2 regions of the Pontibacter korlensis genome follow, and region 2 is predicted to be linked to the other one. Evidence: riboswitches for the same ligand, from Rfam matches in the RefSeq annotation. Region 2 holds a riboswitch; the other holds the start of a gene.

Region 1 (4,212 bases), 1.9 Mb from region 2:
CTCCTCTGGCAGGTGTGCAGTAGCCTCATGATTTTTATCCACTACATGCAGTACAGCCTCCTGCGTCTCAGGGTGGCTGCTAAAGTAGCCGCCAACCAATCTGCCGTACCATCCCCACTCGTACTCAGTGTCTGTGGCAGAGTGGATACCCACAAAACCACCACCGGCCTGAATGTAGCGCTCAAAGTCAGCTTCCTGGTAGTGATTAAGCACATCTGCGGTAGTGTTAAGAAACACTACCGCAGAGTACTGCTTAAGAGAGTCTTCATGGAACATGTTGGCATTGGTAGTGGTGTCTACCTGAAAGCCATTTTCTAGACCTAATTTTATAAGGGCGGCATTTCCTGCTGCAATAGAGTTGTGATGGAACCCGCTGGTCTTGCTAAACACAAGCACCTTCGGATCACCGGAACGCTTATCACTACAGGAAAAGACAGCAAAGAGGCACACCGCAAACAGGTAAAATGCCTTCTTTATTGGGACTTTTGCTATCATTTAGAATTTAAGGGTGTTTGTTGGTGAAATTTTTTCGTTTCAAAATGGCTATTAGGTACAGCCACGCTTCAGTCTTGTGAGGCAGCTAGCAAGGTGTCAGTTCAGCCGCTAACGTCACCTGGAAACTGCTTCTTCTACTTCCTCAGGAAAAAGCTATGCGTGGAATGCATTTCATAGTTGTGGTTTTGCAAACATAGTCTTGCAGAATAAATGTCTCTACAGGTAAAAATACTACTATTCACTTAAAACCCACCATTACAGGTACTAATTTTTGAGCACTTACTTTCCTCAACCCTCACCCTCTTTTTTTTCGTTTAATATCACAAGTATAAACACTAAAGTTGAAGGCCTATGAACACCCTACCTATCAACTGGCTCACTGAGGGACTTTTAGACTTTGAGTACAAAAAATACATGCTGCTGGCATACTTGCAGGCCGCCAAAAATGAGTTTGGAGAGCAGCGCCTGTACCCTATTTTCTCAGACCTAATCATGCACTACCGGAACCTGTTACAGGTAAAAGAGCATAAGCGCCTGGTATATGAGCAGTTTCCGCAACGTATTAGCCGCGCCGACTTCGAAAAGCTGGAGCTAGTGTATGAGAAAATTGTGGAGGACGACGAGACAATGGCGCAAATTGAAGAGATCATACAGTATGCCACGCCACGCTTTAGCCAAACACTGGAGGAGGGGAAAGAACTCTATGACTTTGTGGAGCGACACCTGGAGTTCAGCCCCGTGGGCATTACTCCTATCTACCATAACGAAGGCTACCTCTTCCTGGAGAATTTCCCTGGCAAAGAGACACAGGTGTACGTGTATCATATTACTGTTTTTGAAAACACTTATGAAAAGTACAGGGGCATTAATACGAAGCACCTGCAGACTGTGCGCCGTGGGCTGGCTCTTACCCATGAGCACTTAAAGGCACAGCTTATACGGGAGAACCAGAAGTTACCTAACCCCGCCACCTTTGTGGCTGTGGCCAAAATACCGGTACCAGTTGAGCAGTCGCTGCTGCCAATTGCCAAGCGTTCGCTTGTAAAATATGTAACTCAACTTGCTGCTTAGAGTATAATCAAAAGCAATACAGGCCTAAGGTAAGAGCTGCTACGCTCTTGCCTGCCTAATTTTAGCGGCTGTTTCACAATATTTTACATAAAAGGTTACACATCTCAGAAAAAGCCCTAATTTTGCATTAGTATCACCAATGGACGTTACGTCTGTAAAAATTTATAAAGAAGAGGCGAGAGACTAGGCTCTGAGACCCTCTGGCAACCTCCAAAATGGTAAGGTGCCAATTCCTAGCCCGGCAGCCGGGGCATATAAATTGATAAAGCAATGCAAACCTACAACATTACATCAGCTACACGTATGGCAAGCAGTGGTACAGCCACCGCATCAGTTGCCTTTGTCCCAACATCTGCTCTTCTGCAGCAGAATTGCTGTTGCTGTTGTTGTATGTGCTAAGCGTGCACTTCTCACCTATACCATTCCAGTTTTACGACGTCTTTTTTAGCCGCTTTCTTCTTTTTACTTTACCGGATATAAGCAGGCACACTTCATGCTCCTTGAGCTTAGTGGCATAGTTATGGCTCTAAACTGGAAACCCTAGTTACAAACTTAGTTTTCAAAGAGATTAATATATATTCCATGGATCTATCACAAGAATTGCTGGCTAAACTAGATAGTTTACGTGCCGCTCTTTCTGGCCTTACGGCTGAGGAAGGACTGCGCCGGCTGGCTCAGGAATTTAATGGCAGCATAGCCTTTTCCTCCAGCCTTGGCATAGAAGATCAGCTCATCACACATTATATATTTGAAAATAACCTGCCAATTAGGGTGTTTACACTTGATACAGGTCGCCTCTTTAACGAGAGTTATACACTGTTGCACAAGACGAACAACCACTATGGCAAAAAGATAGAAGTATACTTCCCGAAGCACGAGGCTGTAGAGCAGCTGGTGAACGAGAAAGGTCCGATGAGCTTTTATAACTCTATCGATGATCGCAAGCAGTGCTGCTACATACGTAAGGTGGAGCCGCTAAACCGTGCCCTGGAAGGTGTACAGATTTGGGTAACAGGTATCCGTGCCGAGCAGTCTGGTGCACGCCAGGACCTACAGTTACTGGAATGGGACGAAGGCCACCAGCTCATCAAGTATAACCCGCTGCTTGATTTTACTTTGGATGAGGTACGTGCTGCTGTTAAAGCACTGCACATCCCTTACAACCCGCTGCACGACAAAGGATTTGTAAGTATAGGTTGCGCACCTTGTACACGTGCCATTTTGGAAGGAGAAGACTTCCGTGCCGGCCGTTGGTGGTGGGAAGACAACTCGAAAAAAGAGTGCGGCTTGCACGCAAGATAAGTTAAAGATTTCAAGAGTTAAGAGTGGTACATACAACCGCTTGTTAATCATAAAATATGGACAAGAGATATCTGGATTACCTCGACCAGCTGGAGGCAGAAGCCATCCACATTATGCGTGAGGTAGCGGGGCAGTTCGAAAAGCCAGCCCTGCTTTTTTCGGGCGGTAAAGATTCAATTACACTGGTACGACTGGCTGAGAAGGCATTTAGACCAGGTAAATTCCCATTCCCGCTGGTACACATCGACACTGGCCACAACTTCCCTGAGGCCATTCGTTACCGCGATGAGCTAGCCGAGCGCCTTGGTGAAAAGCTGATCGTTCGCAATGTAGAGGATACGATCAAGCGCAAGAACCTATCAGAGCCAACAGGCCGTTATGCCAGCCGCAATGCGCTGCAGACACACACCCTGCTGGAGACTATAGAGGAATTCGGTTTTGATGCCTGCATTGGTGGAGCACGTCGCGATGAGGAGAAAGCCCGTGCCAAAGAGCGTATTTTCTCTGTACGAGACGAATTTGGTCAGTGGGACCCGAAGCGCCAGCGTCCAGAGCTTTGGAACATCTACAACGGCCGCATCAACAAAGGCGAAAACGTGCGTGTGTTCCCCATCTCTAACTGGACAGAGCTTGATGTATGGAACTACATTAAGCGCGAAGGTATCGCATTACCACATATCTACTACACCCACGAGCGCGAGTGCCTGGTGCGTGATGGAAAACTGATGGCATGGTCTGACTTCATTTACCAGGAGCCGGACGATGTGGTGGTGAAGAAGCAGGTACGTTTCCGTACTGTAGGCGATATGACCTGTACAGCAGCTGTGGAGTCGGTAGCATATGATATCGACGCCGTAATTGCCGAGATTCTGGAGTCAAAGATTAGTGAGCGTGGAGCTACCCGCATCGACGACAAGTTGTCGGAAACAGCGATGGAAGACCGTAAGAAAGGAGGATACTTTTAAGATGGACATACTACGATTTATAACTGCCGGCAACGTAGACGACGGCAAGAGCACATTAATCGGTCGCCTGCTCTACGACACAAAGCAGATATTTGCAGACCAACTGGAAGCTATCGAAAGCTCTGGCCGCCTGAACGAGGATGGACAGATAGACCTTTCTTTGCTGACAGATGGCCTAAAGGCAGAGCGTGAGCAAGGCATCACTATCGACGTGGCTTATAAGTATTTCTCTACAGAGAAGCGCAAATTCATTATTGCTGATGCGCCAGGCCACATTCAGTATACTAGAAACATGGTTACGGGTGCGTCTAACTCAAACCTGTCCATCATTCTGGTAGATGCACGCAAAGGAGTTCAAGAGCAGACACGCCGTCACTCT
Region 2 (4,212 bases):
GCCTTTCGCATTTCTTTGCTGATATTATCGCGCCATACTTTGCAGAGAATTTTCCTCAACTAGAGACCTACTCCATTACGAGCGGCTTTTTTTGGCTGGTGATTATTGCGACTACAGCTGGTCTGGCACTGTCGTTTACCAAGGCTCGTGAACTGGAGGGATATGGCGCCTCCCGCTTTGGCTCTCTTTTCCTGTACTTCCTGGTAGCTACCATTGGTATGAGTATGGACCTGGGAGCTGTGCTGGATAATCCAAAGCTGTTCCTGGTAGGTATGTTCTGGATTGCATTCCACATCCTGATCATGTTGGTTGTGGCACGCATCATCCGTGCTCCATTCTTCTATGTAGCAGTAGGCAGCCAGGCTAATATTGGTGGTGCAGCTTCTGCACCGATTGTAGCAGTGGCCTTCAACAAATACCTTGCTCCGGTAGGTGTTTTACTGGCTGTGCTTGGTTATGCAGTAGGTACTTATGGGGCCTACATCTGCGGATTGATGCTACAGTATGTTTGGAACTTGCTGGCTTAAATAGTTAGAAAGTTATAGAGTTGAAAAGTTAGAAAGTTGTAAGGCTGGAGAGTTGTCAGCCCGAAAAATAGCGGAGGTTTTTCACTCAAAGTTTAACAGAACGGCCCCGGTGGGAGAGAAGCTTCTCCTGCCGGGGCCGTTCTGTTTTTATAGCCTAAGGTAAACTTTGTTTTTGCTTACCAGCTTACAAAGTCATTCTGTACATAGACCTACAGGTACTTCTGATACAGGTTGTACAGTACAGCCTTGTCTCGTTCAGTAAGTTCCATGTTCACCTCATCCTGTATAAAGTGAAGCTTGAAAGCACGTATGGCTGCTGGCAAATCGCGGGTATCATAACCTATAATGCGGAGCGCCTCTTTAGGATTGAAGTGTGGAGGTATGGTTGCAATTGTATCCAGTGGCTGAAGTATAAGTGCAGGTTTTGTACCAGTGCTATCGAGCACTGTTATGGGGGCTGCAGGCTGCAGGTACTCTTCTACAGTATCCTCATCGTACCATAAGCCGAAACCATTTTCAGCCAGCTTTTTCCAGGGGAAGGTCTGGTTTGGATCTACCTTGCGAACCGGTGCAATGTCAGAGTGCCCGATAAAGTTCTCTGTGGGGATGTTATGCGTTTTCTTCAGCATAGCCAGTACTTCCAGCAGGCTGTTAATCTGAGCATCCGAGAACGGTTCTGCCCCATTATTATCCAGCTCTATACCAATAGAGGAGGAGTTGAGGTCCGTGTTATTGCCCCATCGGCTGTTGCCACCATGCCAGGCACGCAGATTGTCGTTCAGCATGTGGTATACCTTACCATCCCGACCAATAACATAGTGTGCGCTAACACTGGTTTTCGGCATCGTAAAGGTTTTTAAGGTATGGTCGGTTGAGTTTTGGGCGGTGTGGTGGATGACCACAAAATTGGCCCTGCGCATGTTAAAATTAGTGGTGCCTACCCAGTAGTCACCCTGCTGCAGTTGCTCCTCGCCGGGGTTAGTGGCTGGTACTGTGCGTAGCTGTTTGGCATATGTTTTCAGCTGTTTCTTATGTGCTTTGTTGGTGCTGGCATAAGGGTTTTTGGAACAGCTAAACAGGCAGGTGCTGGCAAGCAGAAGAGAGAAGAAAGCAGTAGAAGTATAGTTCATTGTAGTTGGTGAGTAAAGGTTGGTTCAAACTATAAACTTGCTGGAATTTACATTCAGATGCAAGTTTAGACAATGAACTATAGCTGTAGTGGCATATGATTCTTTGTAGAATTCGTGCCCATTAGTTGATTTTCTACTGTTGCTGCCTTTACCTTTGCCACATCTTTATGCAAGATTTATAAAGAAGAGGGGAGAGAGCAGGCTCTGTGAACCTCTAGCAACCACGGCCCAGGCCGTAAAGGTGCTAACTCCTGCCCAGCTTGGGACCTATAAATTTTAACCTAATGCACCTATTACATCAGCTTTCAGCTACTTCATTTCGTGCTCATACTGCCGTAACAGCTTCCATTACTGTCTGCTGTTGTTGTTATTGTTGCTGAGGGTGCTTTCCTTATTTGGCCGCTGAGCTTTAGCCTGTCTTAGCACAGGTCTTCTCCGTAAATTTTATACTTTAAATTGGAGCGTGGTGTGCAGCTTGCATGTTGCGTATGCTATTACATACCGTTCGCTCCACCATTTACATGCAACATATTCAGAAAACAGGGGGATGGGCCCTGGTGCCTTTCCTTGTGTTTGTACTTACTTTTTTAGGTGCAGGCATTTTATTAAACGACTTCTATGCGCTGCCAGCACCTGTGGCAGTGGTTTTAGGTATCATTTCGGCTTTTTTTATTCTTCGTGGATCTACTGAGGCTAAGGTAGCAGCTTTGATTCAGGGGTGTGGTGATTCAAAGATCATTACCATGTGCCTTATTTACCTGCTGGCAGGTGCGTTCGCCACAGTTACAAAAGTTGTAGGAGGAGTGGATGCTACAGTTAACCTTGGGTTGAGCGTGTTGCCGGTGCAGTACCTTGGTTTGGGAGTGTTTCTGCTGGCAGCTTTTCTGTCAACAGCTACGGGTACCTCGGTAGGTGCCATTGTGGCGCTGGGGCCAATTGTGGTGGGCCTGGCAGAGCAAAGCCATACTTCGCTGCCACTGCTGTTAGGAGCTTTGTTGGGCGGTGCGATGTTTGGTGATAACCTTTCCTTCATCTCCGATACTACTATTGCTGCTACCCAAACACAGGAGTGCAGCATGCGCGATAAGTTCAGGGTGAACATCCTTATTGCTGGCCCAGCCGCTCTTGTAACGATTGCGTTACTCCTGATAACAGGCCTTAACACGGCAGGGGCAGGAGCGGGGCTACTACCAGAGCTGCAGGACTTCTCGTTCTGGCAGATAGTGCCTTACCTGCTCGTGATTGTTTTGGCTATTTCTGGCGTTAATGTTTTTGTGGTACTTATACTTGGTACACTGGCCTCCGGGGCTGTAGGGTTGTGGCAGGGGCAGTTGGAGGTGCTGCAGTTTGGCCGCAGCGTGTACGAAGGCTTTACCGGTATGACAGAGATCTTCCTGCTTTCCATGCTAACTGGTGGGCTTGCAAAGATGGTAAGCGAGGCAGGTGGCATTGCCTTTCTGTTACAGCGGGTAAGCAAGGCTACACGTGGTTTCCGTTCGGCACAGGTAGGCATAGGCGCTTTGGTTGGTGGCACGAATACAGCTATTGCCAACAACACGGTCTCTATAGTGGTAACGGGGCAGGTGGTAAAGGAAATAAGCCAGAGGTATGCCGTTGACAAGCGCAAAACTGCCGCCTTAATGGATATATCTTCCTGCGTTGTACAAGGACTTTTACCTTACGGAGCACAGATCCTGATCCTGCTTAGCTTTACAGAAGGCAAGCTAAACTTCCTGGACCTCTGGGCAAATGCCTGGTATCTATACCTGTTGCTGCTGTTTAGCCTGTTAGCTGTCTATACCCCTTTTGTAGACAACTACTTAGCAAAACAACCAGCTGCTGAAACAGCAGTAGCTACTTCATAGCCTTTTCTCTCACCTTACAACAACATACTTTTCTAACTTTACTAACCTTAACCAAAACGGGAGACAATCTATGTCTCCCGTTTTTTATATCAGGCCACGGGCTTTTAGCTCCAGGTATTTGTTGATTGTGTTAACTGTCAGGTCTTTCGGAGGAGTGAGGATAGTATGTATACCATGCATCTGAAGTTCCTTTACTATTTGCCGCTTATCGTGGGCAAACTTTTCTGCAATGGCTTTGGTGTAAACCTCCTCTGTATTTGCAGCGCGTTGGTGCAGTAAGCTGTGCAGTTCAGTATTCTCAAAGAAGATGACTACGAGCAGATGGCGTTTGGCCATGGCCCGTAAGTACGGTAACTGGCGCTGCGCCCCATTCAGCGTCTCAAAGTTAGAGAACAGCAAGAGGAGACTACGCTGCTTTATGCTATGGCGTACAGTAGTGTAGAGGCGTTCGTAGTCCGTTTCCTGGTACAGCGTTTTCTGGTTGTACAGCAGCTCCAGGATAAGACGTAGCTGGCTAGCCTTTCGCTCAGCAGGTAACATATTGCTGATGGTATGGGAGAAGGTGATCACACCCGCCTTATCCTGTTTCTTTAGAGCGATGTTAGAAACAACCAGCGACGCGTTGATAGCGTAGTCCAGTAGGCTTAAACCTTCAAAGGGCATCTGCATAACACGGCCCTTATCAATCAA

Evidence for each region. A riboswitch is a leader RNA that binds a small molecule or an ion and turns the genes downstream of it on or off. The one in region 2 is predicted to bind S-adenosylmethionine.
Region 1: it holds a riboswitch for S-adenosylmethionine, as region 2 does, so the genes downstream of both, PKOR_RS12940 (phosphoadenylyl-sulfate reductase) here and PKOR_RS20970 (Na+/H+ antiporter NhaC family protein) in region 2, are expected to answer to the same signal.

What each region holds. Positions count from the first base shown of each region.
Region 1 covers NZ_CP009621.1:3,004,244-3,008,455, reverse strand. Annotated here, with positions in the region: gene PKOR_RS12950 (ThuA domain-containing protein) at 1-495, opposite strand, end outside; gene PKOR_RS12945 (hypothetical protein) at 847-1,566, shown strand; SAM riboswitch class I at 1,726-1,827, shown strand; gene PKOR_RS12940 (phosphoadenylyl-sulfate reductase) at 2,149-2,868, shown strand; gene cysD (sulfate adenylyltransferase subunit CysD) at 2,925-3,833, shown strand; gene PKOR_RS12930 (sulfate adenylyltransferase subunit 1) at 3,835-4,212, shown strand, end outside.
Region 2 covers NZ_CP009621.1:4,875,047-4,879,258, reverse strand. Annotated here, with positions in the region: gene PKOR_RS20980 (DUF819 family protein) at 1-527, shown strand, start outside; gene PKOR_RS20975 (N-acetylmuramoyl-L-alanine amidase) at 737-1,657, opposite strand; SAM riboswitch class I at 1,831-1,933, shown strand; gene PKOR_RS20970 (Na+/H+ antiporter NhaC family protein) at 2,146-3,522, shown strand; gene PKOR_RS20965 (DUF58 domain-containing protein) at 3,607-4,212, opposite strand, start outside.